One region of the Pseudocalidococcus azoricus BACA0444 genome, then DNA from elsewhere that is predicted to be linked to it. Evidence: riboswitches for the same ligand, from Rfam matches in the RefSeq annotation. Region 1 holds a riboswitch; the other holds the start of a gene.
The links. Region 1 has a riboswitch for cobalamin ahead of RIF25_RS09525 (energy-coupling factor ABC transporter permease). Riboswitches for the same ligand answer to the same signal wherever they lie in the genome.
Positions count from the first base shown of each region.

Region 2: another riboswitch for cobalamin. It lies ahead of RIF25_RS12965 (hypothetical protein); the one in region 1 lies ahead of RIF25_RS09525 (energy-coupling factor ABC transporter permease).

Region 1 covers NZ_JAVMIP010000008.1:74,714-82,620, reverse strand. The annotation lists gene RIF25_RS09560 (chloride channel protein) at 1-966, opposite strand, end outside; tRNA gene RIF25_RS09555 (tRNA-Gly) at 1,104-1,175, opposite strand; gene RIF25_RS09550 (hypothetical protein) at 1,291-1,449, shown strand; partial or broken gene RIF25_RS09545 (transposase-like zinc-binding domain-containing protein) at 1,756-1,857, shown strand; gene RIF25_RS09540 (SIMPL domain-containing protein) at 1,899-2,642, shown strand; partial or broken gene RIF25_RS09535 (IS1/IS1595 family N-terminal zinc-binding domain-containing protein) at 2,874-2,996, shown strand; tRNA gene RIF25_RS09530 (tRNA-Arg) at 3,339-3,411, opposite strand; cobalamin riboswitch at 3,556-3,708, shown strand; gene RIF25_RS09525 (energy-coupling factor ABC transporter permease) at 3,740-4,522, shown strand; gene RIF25_RS09520 (energy-coupling factor ABC transporter substrate-binding protein) at 4,574-4,903, shown strand; gene cobW (cobalamin biosynthesis protein CobW) at 5,033-6,061, shown strand; gene RIF25_RS09510 (ASCH domain-containing protein) at 6,246-6,749, shown strand; gene thiO (glycine oxidase ThiO) at 6,829-7,907, shown strand, end outside.
Region 2 covers NZ_JAVMIP010000015.1:69,326-77,232, forward strand. The annotation lists gene RIF25_RS12935 (glutaredoxin family protein) at 1-669, opposite strand, end outside; gene RIF25_RS12940 (heavy metal-responsive transcriptional regulator) at 755-1,174, shown strand; gene RIF25_RS12945 (heavy metal translocating P-type ATPase) at 1,204-3,423, opposite strand; gene RIF25_RS12950 (ArsR/SmtB family transcription factor) at 3,578-3,976, shown strand; partial or broken gene RIF25_RS12955 (YnfA family protein) at 3,990-4,320, shown strand; gene RIF25_RS12965 (hypothetical protein) at 4,396-5,526, opposite strand; cobalamin riboswitch at 5,820-5,964, opposite strand; gene RIF25_RS12970 (Nramp family divalent metal transporter) at 6,211-7,527, shown strand; partial or broken gene RIF25_RS12975 (heavy metal translocating P-type ATPase) at 7,524-7,833, opposite strand; gene RIF25_RS12980 (hypothetical protein) at 7,839-7,907, opposite strand, start outside.

The DNA of each region.
Region 1 (7,907 bases):
TAAGGCGAGCATCTTCATGATTGCAATTAAAAACAAAAGCCAAGCACTATAGCGCATCCCCGTATCAAGAATTTCTTGGATTTGGGCCTCACCATAGAACAGGGTAATCGGAAAAGCCATCGCAATCAGACCAAAGGCTAATCCCCCTAAGGTAATGAGCAGTAAAGGACGATTCCGTAAGGGAGTTACCAAGCGTTGAATTATAAAATCAATTCCCAGAAATAATAGCCCTACTCCAGCCCCAATAATGCCCAAAAGTATGGCTGAGCCAATGTCAATCGGACGCAACTGTTCATAGGGTGGAAAGTCATAAATACCGCCAAAAGTCACCCCTGTGGCACAACGAAAGACCGCAAAACCCATGAAAGCGGACATTAAGGTAGGAATAATGGCCTCACAAAACTCCAGGCCCCGCCGATGGGGAATTTCTAAAACAAAGAGGGCGGCCCCCAATGGTGCAGAGAAAAAGACCCCCATGCCCGCACCCATGCCACAGAAGGTGAGAATCCGGGCATCTCGAGTGGATAACTTGAGGCGGTCAGCGATCCAACTCCCCACACCCCCGTTAATATCAATTAGAGGACTTTCTGGCCCAGCACTACTCCCCACAGTTAGGGAGAGCCAAGAGGCCAAAGCTGTGCCTGGGAGTTTTGTGTAATCTAACTTGCCTTTTTCGTGAAGTTCCTGAACTGCCCCCGCTAGTCCTCCTGCTGCCCCCATATATTTGACAACCAGGCCCACCAATAAGCCGCCAATTCCGGCAATGATCCAGACGCGATAGCGCAACTGATCCCAGGTTGGTAGAATTGCCCGCCCAGGTAATTCATTCCATAATAGGGAAAAACCTAATTTCATAGCTAAATAGAATAAAGTAGCGAGGAGTCCACCAAGCAGACCCACGCCAGCCGCATAGAGCAATAATTTGGGGTAAGGTAAGACTTTCTCTTCCTTGAGCAGATCCGTCATAGGAATAATTGCCAACTTTTCTTTTAGAAATAGCAGACTTTCCCATGCAGGTACAGATCGGCTGTCAGTTGCCAAGCTAACCGCGAGATTATTAATCCGCTGGGAGAGTAAGAATAACAATTATGTTCTTTAATCAAAGCGGGTAACGCGATTCGAACGCGCGACATCAACCTTGGCAAGGTTGCGCTCTACCACTGAGCTATACCCGCATAAACTATTTATTAGGCATTGTTTATCATTTCAAACTATAGCCCCTTTTGTCAAGCATCAGGAGAGAATGACTGGAGGGTCAATGGTTCAATCCTGGATTGGTAATAATTTTCTATGAAAGCGGTTGTTTGTCAGCAATATGGTTCCCCGGATGTTATGCAAGTGGAGGATGTTCAAAAGCCATTATCAGGTTCCAAGGACATTTTAGTTAAGGTATCTGTGGCCAGTGCGACTGCGGCTGATTGTATGGTGCGTCAAGGCATACCAATCTAGGCGTTGCACAATCACGGGATGGTGGAACCGAATATTGGAATCCTGCCAAACTTGAGGTAGTGAAGTAAAAGTCTGATATAGTAAACAGTAATGATTCGTAAGAATAGCCCAGGATTATCTATCCCTGCAAAATTTTGGTTTTATCCTAGGCTCAACGAGGGGGGATTCTTTACCAAGGCTTCTGATGATCAGTCATTCTCACAAATGAAGACCGACTGCTATAGATGCTTTTAGTAGTGGGTAGAACCCTAAAGGTAATGATAGACTTGGAAAAATCAAAGCTGAAGTCACTTGCACCCTTAATCTATGCCTGAATGCCCAAGCTGCCAATCTCACCATACCGTCAAGAACGATCATATCCACAACGGCAAACAGCGTTTCCTGTGTAAACAGTGTGGTCGGCAATATGGCACATTGAAGCTAATTCCTTTAAGAACTCTGCATCATCTATGAAACAAACTGCTTCCCAGGCTCTTTCCCCCAGATTTCGGCCCCAGAACTTACTGGTTATTCCGATTATGGCTGCCTTCATTGGTTTAATAACTCCGGTGGCTTTTGCCCAAGAGATGATCCGTACTCTGACTGTGACAGGCCGTGGCAAAGAGGCTGTAACTCCCACCCAGGCCCAGGTGACATTAGGGGTTGAAATTCAGGCTAAAACCGCCACCGATGCCCAGGCCGAAGTTGCCCGCCGGATGAATAGTGTTGTCAATGTTTTGAAAGCCAATAATGTTAGTAAGCTCCAAACCACTGGGATTAATCTTTCCCCCAACTACGACTACAGCAACAATCAACGGATTTTAAGGGGATATACGGCTCGGAATACTGTCAGCTTTACCACTAGCACTGAATCCACTGGCACGATTTTAGATGCAGCCATCAAAGCTGGGGCCACCACGATTGAAAATGTCAGCCTGATCCTAGCCGATAGCCAGTTTTCTGCGGCCCAAAAAGTTGCTCTCCAACGGGCTACCCTCGATGCCCAGGCCCAGGCCAGTGTTGTTTTGAATACCCTTGGTCTCAAGCCCCAGCAAATTATTGGCATTCAAATTAACAATGCTACTCCCCCAATGCCCCCCCCTAACCCAATGATGATGCGTGTTGCGACCACGGCTGATGCGGCCCCACCAACCCCAGTCATTGCCGGAGAACAACAGGTGGAAGCCACGGTGACTTTACAAATTCAGTACTAAGGCACAGTAATTCCGGGCAATATGGCATTAGATGCAGTTCTTGCACGATCCCGATAATTCCTTACCTATGCTCAAGTTTTGTGGTGATTTTTGTTGTCCTTTGGTTATCCACTTGCCCCGTTCCCCTCTACCCGGAACTTTATTATTTATCTGCTTGGTCTTGGGGCAAATTTAGTAGTGCCATTTTGTAAAGGTCAGATAAAAAAAGTCCAGTAGTTCTTTAACAGTTCCATGTCTAACATCCCTCGCTTCCTGCAATGCCCGACCTGCGGCTCAGACGACATCATGAAAAATGGGACGACCCGTCGTGGAAAGCAGAATTATAAATGCCGTGATTGTGGTCGCCAGTTTGTCGAGAATCCCCAGTGGAAACCTCGTGCCCCGGCCATCTCAGCCATGCTTAATCGCTTTCTCTTAGAGAAAATCCCGTTGGCGGGTATTGCCTGCGTGCTCCAATGATCCGAGTTGTGGCTCTAGAAATACGTCAACGAATATGTCGCCTGAATCGCTAAACTTCCCCCCTGGCCTGGACGCTTAACTCTACACCGGCCGCTCATTCACCGCTCGTATTTGGCTCGTTTTTTGGCTCATTTGCCATCATTTAGCATCATCTCCTATCAGTTTATAACAGCTAATAACACTATGAAGGCCGACAAAGATAGGGTTGCAAGCATTGAAGTAACGGTATATCAAGAACGTACCCGGTTGGGATCGAACCAACGACCGATCGCTTAGAAGGCGAGTGCTCTATCCGCTGAGCTACGGGTACACAAGGGGCAGGCAAAAATTGCCGCTCAAGTCCAGGCCAATGACTGGCTGGATTACTTCAATCCTATCAGGTCACTAAGGTGGGGATTTACTGGAGGACGCGAGTTGCCGAGGAACAATCAATTACTCAGGAAATCCGGCCAGATGATATGGTGGTGAAATCGGTTTTGGTGGGGAGCAGCCATCAAACGCAAGGGGGAAAGTGTAGTGCCCAATCTACCGCTGTCCCGCAACTGTGATGAGAATGTCTAACCTAAGTTCTCTCAGTCAGAATGCCCGCCGATATGATGAACACCAATAAAAGTTACGTCTGCGAGGTACAGGCAAACATGAATATTTCCCGCTGGTTAAGTCTGGGGATGATAGCTGGGTTAAGTTTTTATCTGGTTATCGCCTCTCCCGCTCCCGCCTATGCCATGCACATTATGGAAGGCTTCTTACCCCTGAAGTGGGCGGTCTTTTGGTGGATTGTTTTTCTGCCTTGTTTTTGGCTTGGCTTCCGCTCTCTAAACCGCATTGTCAAGGAACAGCCGGAATTAAAGCTGCTTTTGGCGTTGGCTGGGGCTTTTACGTTTGTCTTGTCCGCTCTCAAACTTCCTTCAGTCACCGGCAGTTGTTCTCATCCGACTGGGACAGGCCTGGGGACGATTTTGTTTGGCCCTTGGGTGATGAGTGTTTTGGGTGCACTGGTCTTACTGTTCCAGGCCCTGCTTTTAGCCCACGGTGGTTTGACAACTCTAGGAGCCAATGCGGTTTCGATGGCTGTGGTTGGCCCATTGGTTGCCTATGGAGTCTATTGGCTGGTTCTCAAAACAACCCACAAGCAGAAAGTGGCGATTTTCTTAGCCGCCGCCCTAGCAGATCTGGCAACCTATGGGGTCACATCCTTGCAACTAGCCTTAGCATTTCCGGCCCCAGTGGGTGGGGTTTTAGCCTCATTTCTGAAGTTTGGGGGGATTTTTATGATTACCCAAATTCCTTTGGCCCTAAGTGAGGGATTGTTGACGGTCTTAGTTTGGAACTGGCTCGAGGCCTATTCTCCTGATGAGTTACGGATGTTAAATCTACTCAATCTCGGTTCAATTTCTCCTGTCACTACTAAAGACGCATGATCACGAGAATTCAGAACCCTTTTATACAATCATCAATGAAAGGTAAGAACGGTGAAAAATCAACCATCTTGGACTAATTGGATCTTGGTTTTGGGTGTCATTTCCCTGGCCATAGTCCCGCTAGTGGTGGCTAAGGGAGCAGAATTTTCTGGTGCAGATGGCCAGGCTGAGGCAGCAATTAATGAGATTCATCCTGACTACGAAACCTGGTTTAATCCCATTTTTGAGCCAGCTAGTGGTGAGATAGAGTCCCTTTTGTTTGCCACTCAAGCCGGGATTGGGGCCGGAATTATTGGCTATGTCATCGGTTGGTATCGTGGCCGCAAGGAAACCGGAACGGATGCTACTCCATCCCCTGTGAAAAATAAAAATCCGCATTAACCTTATCAAGGGCAAAATCTTAAACCACAGCGTTAGGTAGGCTATTCAGACCGATCAAAACCATAGAAATCTGGTCAGCCCAACGCTTTCAACCGCTCGTTATTTAATTTTCCATGGGGCACCCGCGATATGGCTAGTAAAATTCCTGTCACCATCATCACTGGCTTTTTAGGCAGTGGTAAAACAACCCTAATTCGTCATCTTCTCCAAAACAATCAAGGGCGGCGGATTGCAGTCTTAGTGAATGAATTTGGGGAAATTGGCATTGATGGGGATTTGTTGCGCTCCTGCACCCCTGAAACCTGTGAAGACAGCAAAATTTGGGAGTTAACCAATGGCTGCTTGTGTTGCACGGTTCAGGAAGAATTTTTACCAACCATGCTACAACTCCTAAAACGACGGGATCAACTCGATCATATTTTGATTGAAACCTCTGGCCTGGCTCTCCCCAAACCCCTGGTAACAGCCTTTCGCTGGCCAGACATTCGGCAGGGGGCAACGGTGGATGGTGTGGTCACGGTTGTGGATTGTGCGGCGGTGGCGGCCGGTCAATTTGCCCCAGATTTAGCCGCAATTGAGGCTCAACGCCAGGCCGATGAGAGCTTGGATCATGACACTCCCCTCGGAGAACTGTTTGAAGATCAATTGGCCTGCTCGGATTTGGTGATTCTCAATAAAACCGATCAAGTGGATGCTGCCACCCAGGCCCAGGTCATTACCAAACTCCAGCAGGAACTCTCCCCTCGCGTTAAAATCTTTGCTACCCACCAGGCCCAGGCCGATTTGAATTTAGTTTTGGGGTTTCAGGCCGCCGTGGAAGACGATTTAGACGCTCGCCCCAGTCATCATGATTTGGAAGAAGACCATGATCACGATGATGAGATTAATTCCGCCTATATAATTCAGGATCAGGAATTTCAGCCGGAAGTCCTGCGCCAACGTCTGGACGCTCTGGTGAAAACCGAAGAAATTTATCGGATCAAGGGATTTGTGGCTGTTCCTGAAAAACCAATGCGCCTGGTGATGCAGGGAGTGGGCCAACGCCTCAATTATTTCTATGATCGACTCTGGCAACCTGAAGAACCCCGCCAAACCCGTCTAGTTTTCATTGGCCGGAACTTGGATTCGCAGCGATTGGTGGCAGGTTTATTGAGCTAAATTATCCAACAGTTGTGTGTACTTGCGAGAGATAAAGATACGGCAATCCGTCTTCATTTGTGAGACTGTTTGATCATCACTGCCCTTGGTCAGGAGTAGCTCTTTTTTAGGCCTGGGGTTAAGTCAAAATTAATCGGCCACGAATAATGTTGAGCTAATCTCACGAATCATTACTGTTTGCTATATGCTGTTTTTTACTGGCTTGTATATGTTGGATGAGTTCTGTAGAGCGAAATCTGTAGCTCAGTTTTGGCAAGCTTACCTAGAGTCAAATCCGACTGTTTTATCTACCCGTGATCATGCTGAGGCAGTACAGTTTGGTGATTATCCTGATTTAGCCAATGAATTAGGGCAGTTAGTTCTTAGAGGGGACAAAACCGCAACCTGCTCGGCTTTGTGGGAATGGGAAGCAGCTACAGAGGAAATTCCTAAAGTTGGTCTCAAGCGCATTGTGATAGATGGAGTCAATAACCCTTTGTGCGTAATTGAAACCACCGAAGTCAAGCTTTGTCCATTTAATCAGGTTGATGCACAATTTGCAGCGGATGAGGGTGAAGGGGATCAGACTCTGGCTACTTGGCGGCGGGAACACTGGGCCTATTTTTCTCGAGTTTTACCAGAAATTGGCCAACAGCCCACTCCAGAAATGCTTTTGGTGTGTGAGCGTTTTAGAGTGATTTTTCCATAATTCTCCGCATATTTCACCCAACTCAACTGGAGTACTGATACCCCGAGAGTATGGTAAAAAGAGGATCTAACTGCTGACGATGGGTATGACTCTCTCGCCCCTAGAGCGCAATACAATCGATGTCCTCATTGTTGGCGGTGGGACGATGGGCCTGGCTATTGGGATAGAACTGGCTCTCCAAGGGGCTAAACCGACAATCCTCACCCGCAATTTTGAAGAAGCGGCTCTCCATGCGGCGGCCGGAATGTTAGCTCCCCAGGCCGAACAACTGTCCCCCGGCCCAATGTTGGACTTATGTTTAGCCAGTCGCGCGCTTTATCCCGATTGGATTAGTAAATTAGAGCAACTGACGGGCCTGGATGCCGGCTATTGGCCCTGTGGGATTTTGGCACCGGTGTATGAGGGGGAAGAGAGTAGTGAGAAAAGAGCACGGGGGAGAGAGAATCAGGAACAGCGCAATGGGGAACAGATTTCCTCGCAGCTAGAGAACTCATGCCGGATGCCGGATGCCTTCCTTCTCGCCCACTGGTTAACTGGAGAAGAACTCACGGCTCGCCAGTCGGGATTAGCCCCAAAAGTTAGGGGGGCCTGGTGGTATCCCCAAGATGGCCAGGTGGATAATCAAGCTTTAGCTAAGGTGCTATTGATGGCGGCAACGGAACTGAGGATTCCGATCAAAACCCACATTACAGTTGATCAATTCTTAACTACCAATCATCAAGTGACGGGGGTAGCGACTACGGCTGGAATTTGGCAAGCGGATCACTATGTTTTGGCCAGCGGGGCCTGGAGCCAGAGTTTATTGCCGATTCCGGTCATTTCACGCAAAGGACAGATGCTGGCACTCAAACTTGAACCCGGCCAGGCCCCACCCCTAAATCAGGTGATCTTTGCCCCAGATGTCTATTTGGTTCCTCGTCAGTCCGAGCGGATTGTGATTGGGGCCACCAGTGAAGCTGTGGATTTCAGGCCTGGTAACACCCCCCAAGGGATTCGCCAACTCCTGAGTGCAACTACGGCTCTCTGCCCAGGCCTGGCTGATTTAACCATTGAAAAGCTCTGGTGGGGATTCCGCCCGTTAACGCCCGATGAATGGCCAATTTTAGGTCAAGGGGCCTGGGACAATCTTTGGTTAGCTACCGGACATTATCGCAACGG
Region 2 (7,907 bases), on a different contig from region 1:
TTCGGCAAAGCTGACAATACCGAGGGGAGCTTTAGAATTTCCACCTACACAAGCACAATTCAACGCAAGCTTGTCAATGTAAACCGCCTTAAACACCGAGGTTGCGCCACTGACTCCTACGACCAACGAGCCAATCCCTGTCATCATTGGAGCCAGGCCCGATAGAATGCCCAGGCCAATCAACAACTCCAAAAATGGGTAGATTTTGCCATAGTTTTTATAGCGTTTCGTAATCAGGTCATACTTGGCAAAACTCTCAGCAAAAGCATCCACATCCATCAATTTCAAGGAAGCCAACATGGACAGGGTAATCCCCATAAACCCGGTAAAGCCTAAAGACGTAGCCAAGGTCATCAAACCCGCCGTTGAAAATAAAGCAATCACAGGGGTGTAAGAATACTCCGGGGCCTGGGCTTGTACCTCCAAATAGGCTGCTAAATCGGTATAGCCCCCAATCCGGGTTCCTTCCCAGAAAATTTGCGGCGTTGTTTTCACCTCATATAAGGCCTTGAACTCCTCTACCTCAGCTTTGGTGGTTAAGCGAATATCTTCAAAGGGAATGTTTTTTTCGTTCAGTAAGGCTACGGCTTTTACTCCCCACGGACACTCATGGCCTGGCATGGACATCCGATAGACTTTCACCGGGGCGGCTGTCAGACTTATTTTCATCGCCATAACTCCTAATTCAACTCAACATAGTCTGATGCTAAAGTCTAAAGTAGGCTTGAGAGTCAAGTGTTTTTTGGGATTCTTTATGGCAACTCGTTCAGCTCTCAAAATTGGCGATGTGGCCAAACAATCAGGTGTATCTGTGCCGACCTTGCGCTACTACGAAACCCTGGGCTTAATTACTCCGGCCGAGCGGGGTGACAATGGTTATCGGTACTACGCGCTAACGGTGATTTCCCAAGTTCTTTTTATAAAAAAAGCCCAGGCCCTAGGTTTAGCCTTGGATGAGATTCGCCAAATTTTGGATGTTCGAGATCGGGGGGAATTACCCTGTGAGATGGTACAGAGTTTACTAGCCCAAAAAATCCAACAACTGAACACCCAAATATCCCAAATGCAAACCTTCAAGCAAGAACTAGAGGCGTATCAAACCCAGTGGCAAGGCATTACGCCCCAACTCTCTGAAACAGAAATTTGTCCGTTAATTGAAACCGTGACTCCCTAATCGGGATCAAGGATTTAAGGTGGTTTACTCTACTTCAAAACTTGCAAGGCATTGAAAATAGCGAACAGTGCCACGCCAACATCTGCAAACACAGCTTCCCAAAGGGTTGCCAATCCAATACTGCCTAATCCAATAAAGATTGCTTTAACCATCAGTGCTACTACAATATTTTGGACAACAATGTGGCGGGTCTTTTGGGCAATTTGGATGGCTTCGGTAACCTTTGAAGGTGCATCTGTCATTAACACCACATCTGCTGTTTCAATCGCGGCATCCGCTCCTAACCCTCCCATTGCTATACCGATGTCAGCCCTGGCAATTACAGGTGCGTCATTGATACCATCACCCACAAATGCCAGTTTCTTTTTCCCATCTGGATCAAGTAATTTCTCAATTTCATGAACCTTTCCTTCCGGTAGTAATTCAGCAACAAACGCATCTAAACCAATGTGATGGGCGACAGATTGGGCAACCACCTTGTTATCTCCCGTCAGCATAACGGTCTTCTCTACTCCCATACGCTTTAAGTCTCGAACAGCTTGAGCCGCATCTGCTTTGATCTCATCAGCAATCAGGATATATCCGGCGTAGCGTCCATCCACGGCTAAATGAACCACCGTACCCGCCACGCCACAGGTATCATGGTCAATCCTTTCTCGATGCAAGAGGCGATCATTACCAGCAATTACCACATGACCTTGCACAATAGAGCGAATGCCGTGTCCCGCAATCTCTTCGTAATCCGTCACTTCAGAGTCTGAGATCGGTTGGGTGTATGTTTCCCGGATCGATAGAGCAACAGGATGGTTGGAATGAGACTCTGCATTTGCGGCTAGTCTCAGCAATTCAGCTTCAGAAAACCCATTCTTAGTAACGACCTGAGTAACCTTGAACGTACCCTTCGTTAAGGTTCCAGTTTTATCAAACACAACGGTTTTAATTGCTGTCAGGGAATCCAGAAACATAGAACCCTTGACTAAAATTCCTCGCTTAGCTGCTCCGCCAATCCCACCAAAATAGCCTAGTGGAATGCTAATAACCAATCCACAGGGGCAGGAGATAACCAATAGTACTAGGGCACGATAAACCCAATCGGAACGATCTGCACCAGGAATAAATAATGGGGGCAACAGGGCAATGGCTAATGAGAGAAAGACAACAACTGGTGTGTAATAGCGGGCAAATTTAGTAATAAATTTCTCAGTAGGTGCCTTTTTACTAGACGCATTTTCAACTAAATCAAGGATTTTGGCGATTGAGGATTCACCAAACGGCTTAGTAACTCGAATCGTCAGTATACCGGATTGATTAATCATACCTGCAAGGATAGAATCTCCTAATTTGACCGTGCGCGGAATAGATTCCCCAGTCAAGGCTGAAGTGTCTACCTGCGATTTTCCTTCTAAAATCTCCCCATCCAGCGGGACTTTCTCACCGGGCTTCACTAAGATTAGGTCTCCAACCTTCACCGTTCCTGGCGAAACCTGTTGAACTGTGCCATTCACTTTCAAATTTGCAGTATCAGGACGTACTTCTAGTAAGGCGATGATGGATCGGCGTGATCGTCCGACCGAGTATTCCTGGAATAACTCCCCTACCCGAAAAAATAACATTACGGCAACTGCTTCGGGTAGCTGATGAATCGCTAGTGCGCCCAATGTGGCAATCGTCATCAAAAAGTTTTCGTCAAAAACCTGTCCCCGTAGAATGTTACGCCCTGCCGTTTTCAGCACGCTCCAACCACTCAAGAGATAAGCAGGAATAATCACCGCAAATTCAGCAATGTGACCAGGTGTATTGTGCAATGGTTGCTCAAACAGAATGGCGATGGCAAAGAGGGCAACCGCAATCAGGACAGGCGGCGCCTCTTGCTTGAGATTAAATTCACCAGCACCATACTTGTCCCCATGTCCTTGTTCCTTTACTTCGTCATGTTCATCATGGGAATGATCATCTACATGGCTGTGGTTTCCTGCATGGGGCTCATGGTGATCCTGTCCATTAAGCGCGACAGATGACTTTGAAGTTGCAAGGGTGTAGCCCAACGCTTTTATCTGGTCTTGAATCGTTGTTTCGTTGACCTGCTCTGGGTTATAGGTGATGGTCAACCGTCCGGTTTGCACTGTTACAGATGCCTCTGTTACCCCTCTCAAGCGTTCCAGGCTACCCTCAATCTTCAGTTTGCAACTGGTACAGTCCATGCCGCCGATTTGCATTTGCTGAGTCTTGAGCAATGACGATTCAGTCATACTGGTTCAAACACAACTTGAAATAGAACTTTTCTGAACTGTAGCATTAATCTTAAAATATCTGAAGATATGCTCATATATTAGAGATGTTAAAATGAATATTACTTCCTCGGATCAACCTCGACTCTTTCTCTGGTAGCTAATTCTAATTTCTATGAGCAAATCATCATTGCCAAAGTCACAACCCTTCCCAAGCGAAGATGTACCTAGTTGTGATGTGCCCCTCGTTCATCTGGAGCAGGTTCGGCAGGTTCAACCAGATGTGATGTCATTAAATCAGGCGCAACAGATGGCAGAATTTTTCAGTGCGCTGGCGGATCCGAGCAGGTTACGGTTGATGTCAGCCTTAGCCCGTCAAGAACTCTGTGTCTGTGATTTAGCGGCGGCGGTGAAAGTGAGTGAATCGGCGGTTTCTCATCAATTACGAATTTTGCGATCGCAGCGCCTAGTCAAGTATCAACGGGTCGGACGGAATGTTTACTATAGCCTTGCAGATCATCATGTGATGAATCTGTACCGAGAAGTTGCAGCGCATTTGAATGAACCAGATTAAAGAGATATCAGAGATGATTCTGAGATCGCTGCTTTATTTCATCATGGCGGGCTTATGCGAGATTGGCGGCCGATACCTAGTTTGGTTATGGGTACGGGAAGGCAAAAGTGGATGGTTGGCATTAGCCGGAGCACTTTTACTCACCGTTTATGGATTTGTAGCAACGCCTCAACCTGCCAACTTTGGACGAGCCTATGCCGCTTATGGCGGAATTTTTATAATCCTATCTATCACCTGGGGCTGGATGGAAAGTAGATCAGATTATGCCTGACCGCATGGATTGGTTTGGAGCCGCAATCACCTTGGTTGGTGTATTGGTGATGATGTATGCGCCTAGAATTTAATTCTATCGTTAGAAGATACATCTTCCTGGGAAGCACAAGAACTTGTTCGCTGAAATAGACGTTGATCCTCTTGCATTATTCAGCCTGATTGGATCGCCTTTGTTGAAGCTGCAACCCTAACAACAAACCGATCGCGACAATCCCAGTCATGTAACATAAGCTGATTAGCCGGACGTGCAGTGGTGGAGCTATACCTTCAACCTCTAGAGTTTGAGCTATCTGTAGGGGGCGAAACTGTCGATTTGAAATAGGTCGAGGTGTTACTTCCACGTCTATCTGATGCGATGCTCCATCAAAAAACTGCTCCTGCCATCGTAATTGTCCTGTCGAGTCAGTTGTCCCATTGTAGGCAAATGAAATCCAGCCATTTTCCATCTGAGTCGCTCTGACTTTGACCATCACATCCGTAACAGGTTGCTGAGTTCTCGCATCAGTGATGCTCACTTGAAAATTTGCCAGCCTTCCAACTACAGCCCTCTGATCGCCCGATAGCTGAGCTTTTAATCCATCCTCTTGTCGTTGGCTGGGGTAAGGGGCAGGGGGGGGCACTTCTGTAAGGTGGGACATTGCCATTGAGTGGTGCGATTGTGCCACTTCAGCACTCACATTGACATAGAGCAGTGCTGCGATCGCCACGACAACGGCTGCACTCAGTAACAGCCGCACGGGTTTTGGGGCAATCTCTCCAGGTTGAATGCCCCGTCTTTGACCAATGACCCATCCCCCTACCAATCCTGCTAAAAGCAGAACAGCAGCCAGAATCGCAAAATTCTGATATTTCACGCCGTTTTCACTCACAGAGATTGGCAGCGTTTGCTCAAATGGTGCAAACGCATTTGCAACTTGTGGAGTGACCCTTGCTTTTAGTTGATAAACTCCCCGTGTTGGCATCATCTGTTGAAATTGCACTTCTCCAGCAGGAGCAAGCGTTTTGAGGTCTAGTAGGGTTGTGCCTTCGACGATCGGAAAGTCGGTCGTAAACCAAGGTGTTGTCAGAGGCGTTAGCAACTGCAAGTGGACAGTAGCGTTTTTAAGTGGTTGTCCAGATGCATCGATCGCCTGCACAGTGAATCGAGTTGGAAGCTGGTTCGTGCTGGCTTCTGCTTCAAAAGGACGAATATCCTCCAGCGACGGCTCAGTTGATAATCGAACCGTTGGTTGAGGCGCTTGTGTAAATCCGATGGCTTCATAAACAAGCAGGCTCATGAGGCATATTGCCCCAATGAGCATAGAACACTTCATTGCTCTCATTTTGGTTCAGAGTTAATTGCTGTAGGAACGACGCCATTTAGTGACAAGCCACGGTTGCAGTGTGGTGACGCAGCGAGTGAACTCGATCGTGTACAGCCGGGTAAGTCGTGAAATAGATCGTCCAGAGAACCAATGAGCACAGCGAAATGTAGAGTGTTGCTTGCACAGGCATGGAAAGAGTAAACCGAATTGCCTGTTGCCGAACTAAATTGAACGTTTGAGCCGTCATCTTATACCTCGAAGATGCGAGAAGGATTTAGCTATTGGCGGGCATCCTGGCTTAGAGAATCACTTTTCTCTTTACAGTTGCGAGACAGCGGTAGATTTTCACTACACTTTCCCCCTCACGCTTAACGGCTGCTCCCCGTTAAAACCGATAGCCTCAGAACTATACCACAGTCTGTAGAAGCACATAGGTCTTCAAAGAAAAGCTTTACACTCTTGAATGGTGCGTGACGGCGTAAAGTACACTCCGTTACTTAAATTGAGTTGCTCTGCTCAGAGGTTGACTGAGGAGGAAGAGGTTGATGCAAAGTGAGGAAATAGCCCCTTGGAAGCATGAACTTTCTTAAAAGCTTTCCTAGCCTAATCGTATGGTGATACGGTTAATTATGAAAGAATTATGAAAAACTTTTAGAAATGGCGCTCCCAAATCACCCTCCTAGCTTGCCAGAGGTTTACCGCAGCATTGCGATTCCTAATGCCAAAGGCTTTTGGCGCAAGATGCTAGCGTTCGCAGGACCTGGTTATCTTATTTCAGTAGGCTACATGGACCCTGGCAACTGGGCAACGGACATTGCTGGAGGCTCCCGGTTTGGATACACACTGTTGAGCGTGATTTTGCTCTCAAACGTGATGGCGATCCTGCTGCAATCGCTGTGTGTGCGATTAGGGGTAGCCACTGGAAAAGATTTAGCGCAGGCTTGCCGGGACTATTTCAGCCCCCGTGTCAGTTTCATACTTTGGGTGCTGTGTGAAATTGCGATCGCCGCCTGTGATTTGGCAGAGCTACTGGGAAGCGCGATCGCCTTACAACTGCTGTTTGGCATTCCCATACTATGGGGCGTATGTATCACGGCACTGGATGTCCTGGTGTTGCTATTCCTGCAAGGCAAAGGATTTCGCTATGTGGAAGTGCTCGTCATCATGCTGGTGGCAACTGTTGGGCTGTGCTTTGGAGCAGAAATTCTGTTTTCTCAACCTGATGTTGGCGGAATTTTACAGGGCTATTTGCCCAATCGGGAGATTTTGCGAAACCCAGAGATGCTTTATATTGCGGTCGGAATTTTGGGCGCAACGGTGATGCCGCACAACCTTTATCTGCATTCGTCGATCGTTCAGACTCGCGCTTGGCAACCAACACCCGAAAAGAAATGGGAAGCGATCAAGTTTGGCACGATTGATTCGACAGTTGCCCTCTCGTTTGCCCTATTCATCAACTCTGCCATTTTGATCGTTGCCGCAGCAACCTTTCATTTCTCTGGTTATCACGAAGTCGCTGAGATTCAGGATGCTTACAAATTACTGTCTCCTTTGCTAGGCGTGAGTGCTGCCAGTACCATTTTTGGATTAGCTTTGCTAGCTTCAGGCCAGAGTTCAACCCTAACAGCGACGTTGGCAGGACAGATTGTAATGGAAGGGTTTCTGGGATTCCGGCTACCATCCTGGTTGCGCCGATTAGCTACTCGCTTGCTAGCTATCATTCCCGCTTTGATTGCAATCGTGTTTTTTGGTGAACAAAGTACAGGAAAGCTACTTATTTTCAGTCAAGTAGTACTAAGTCTGCAACTTTCCTTTGCTGTGATTCCATTGGTAATGTTTACGAGTGATCGCCGCCTGATGGGCGAGTTTGTCAATCCCAAGTGGTTGAAAGTGTTGGCTTGGGCAGTTACGACCATTATTGTTTCTCTGAATGTTTGGCTACTTTTACAAACAGCAATGGGATTAATTAATTAGCCTCTCAATAATCGCAATTTACTCAATCCTTTATGCCCCAAAACCCCAAAGGGTAGGGTGATATTATCTGCAAAGTTTACAATCAACAGAATCACGACAAAACCGAGGGCAAAAATAATGTTTTGTTTGGCGACTCCTTGAGAGCGATGACCCAAACGAATTGCGTGTTCTAGCTGCTCCAAACGATCCGCCATTAAGGCAATACCTGCTGCTTCTAACGCCACATCACTACCAGCGCTACCCATCGCACATCGCAATACCAACGAATGCCTGACCTAAAGCGGTTGCATCATTAATGCCCATTCCAAGCTTTAAGGCGTAAAGGTAAACCGGCCATTGACTTTTTCACCCCGAATATCAGATAGCACAACCAAACGGTA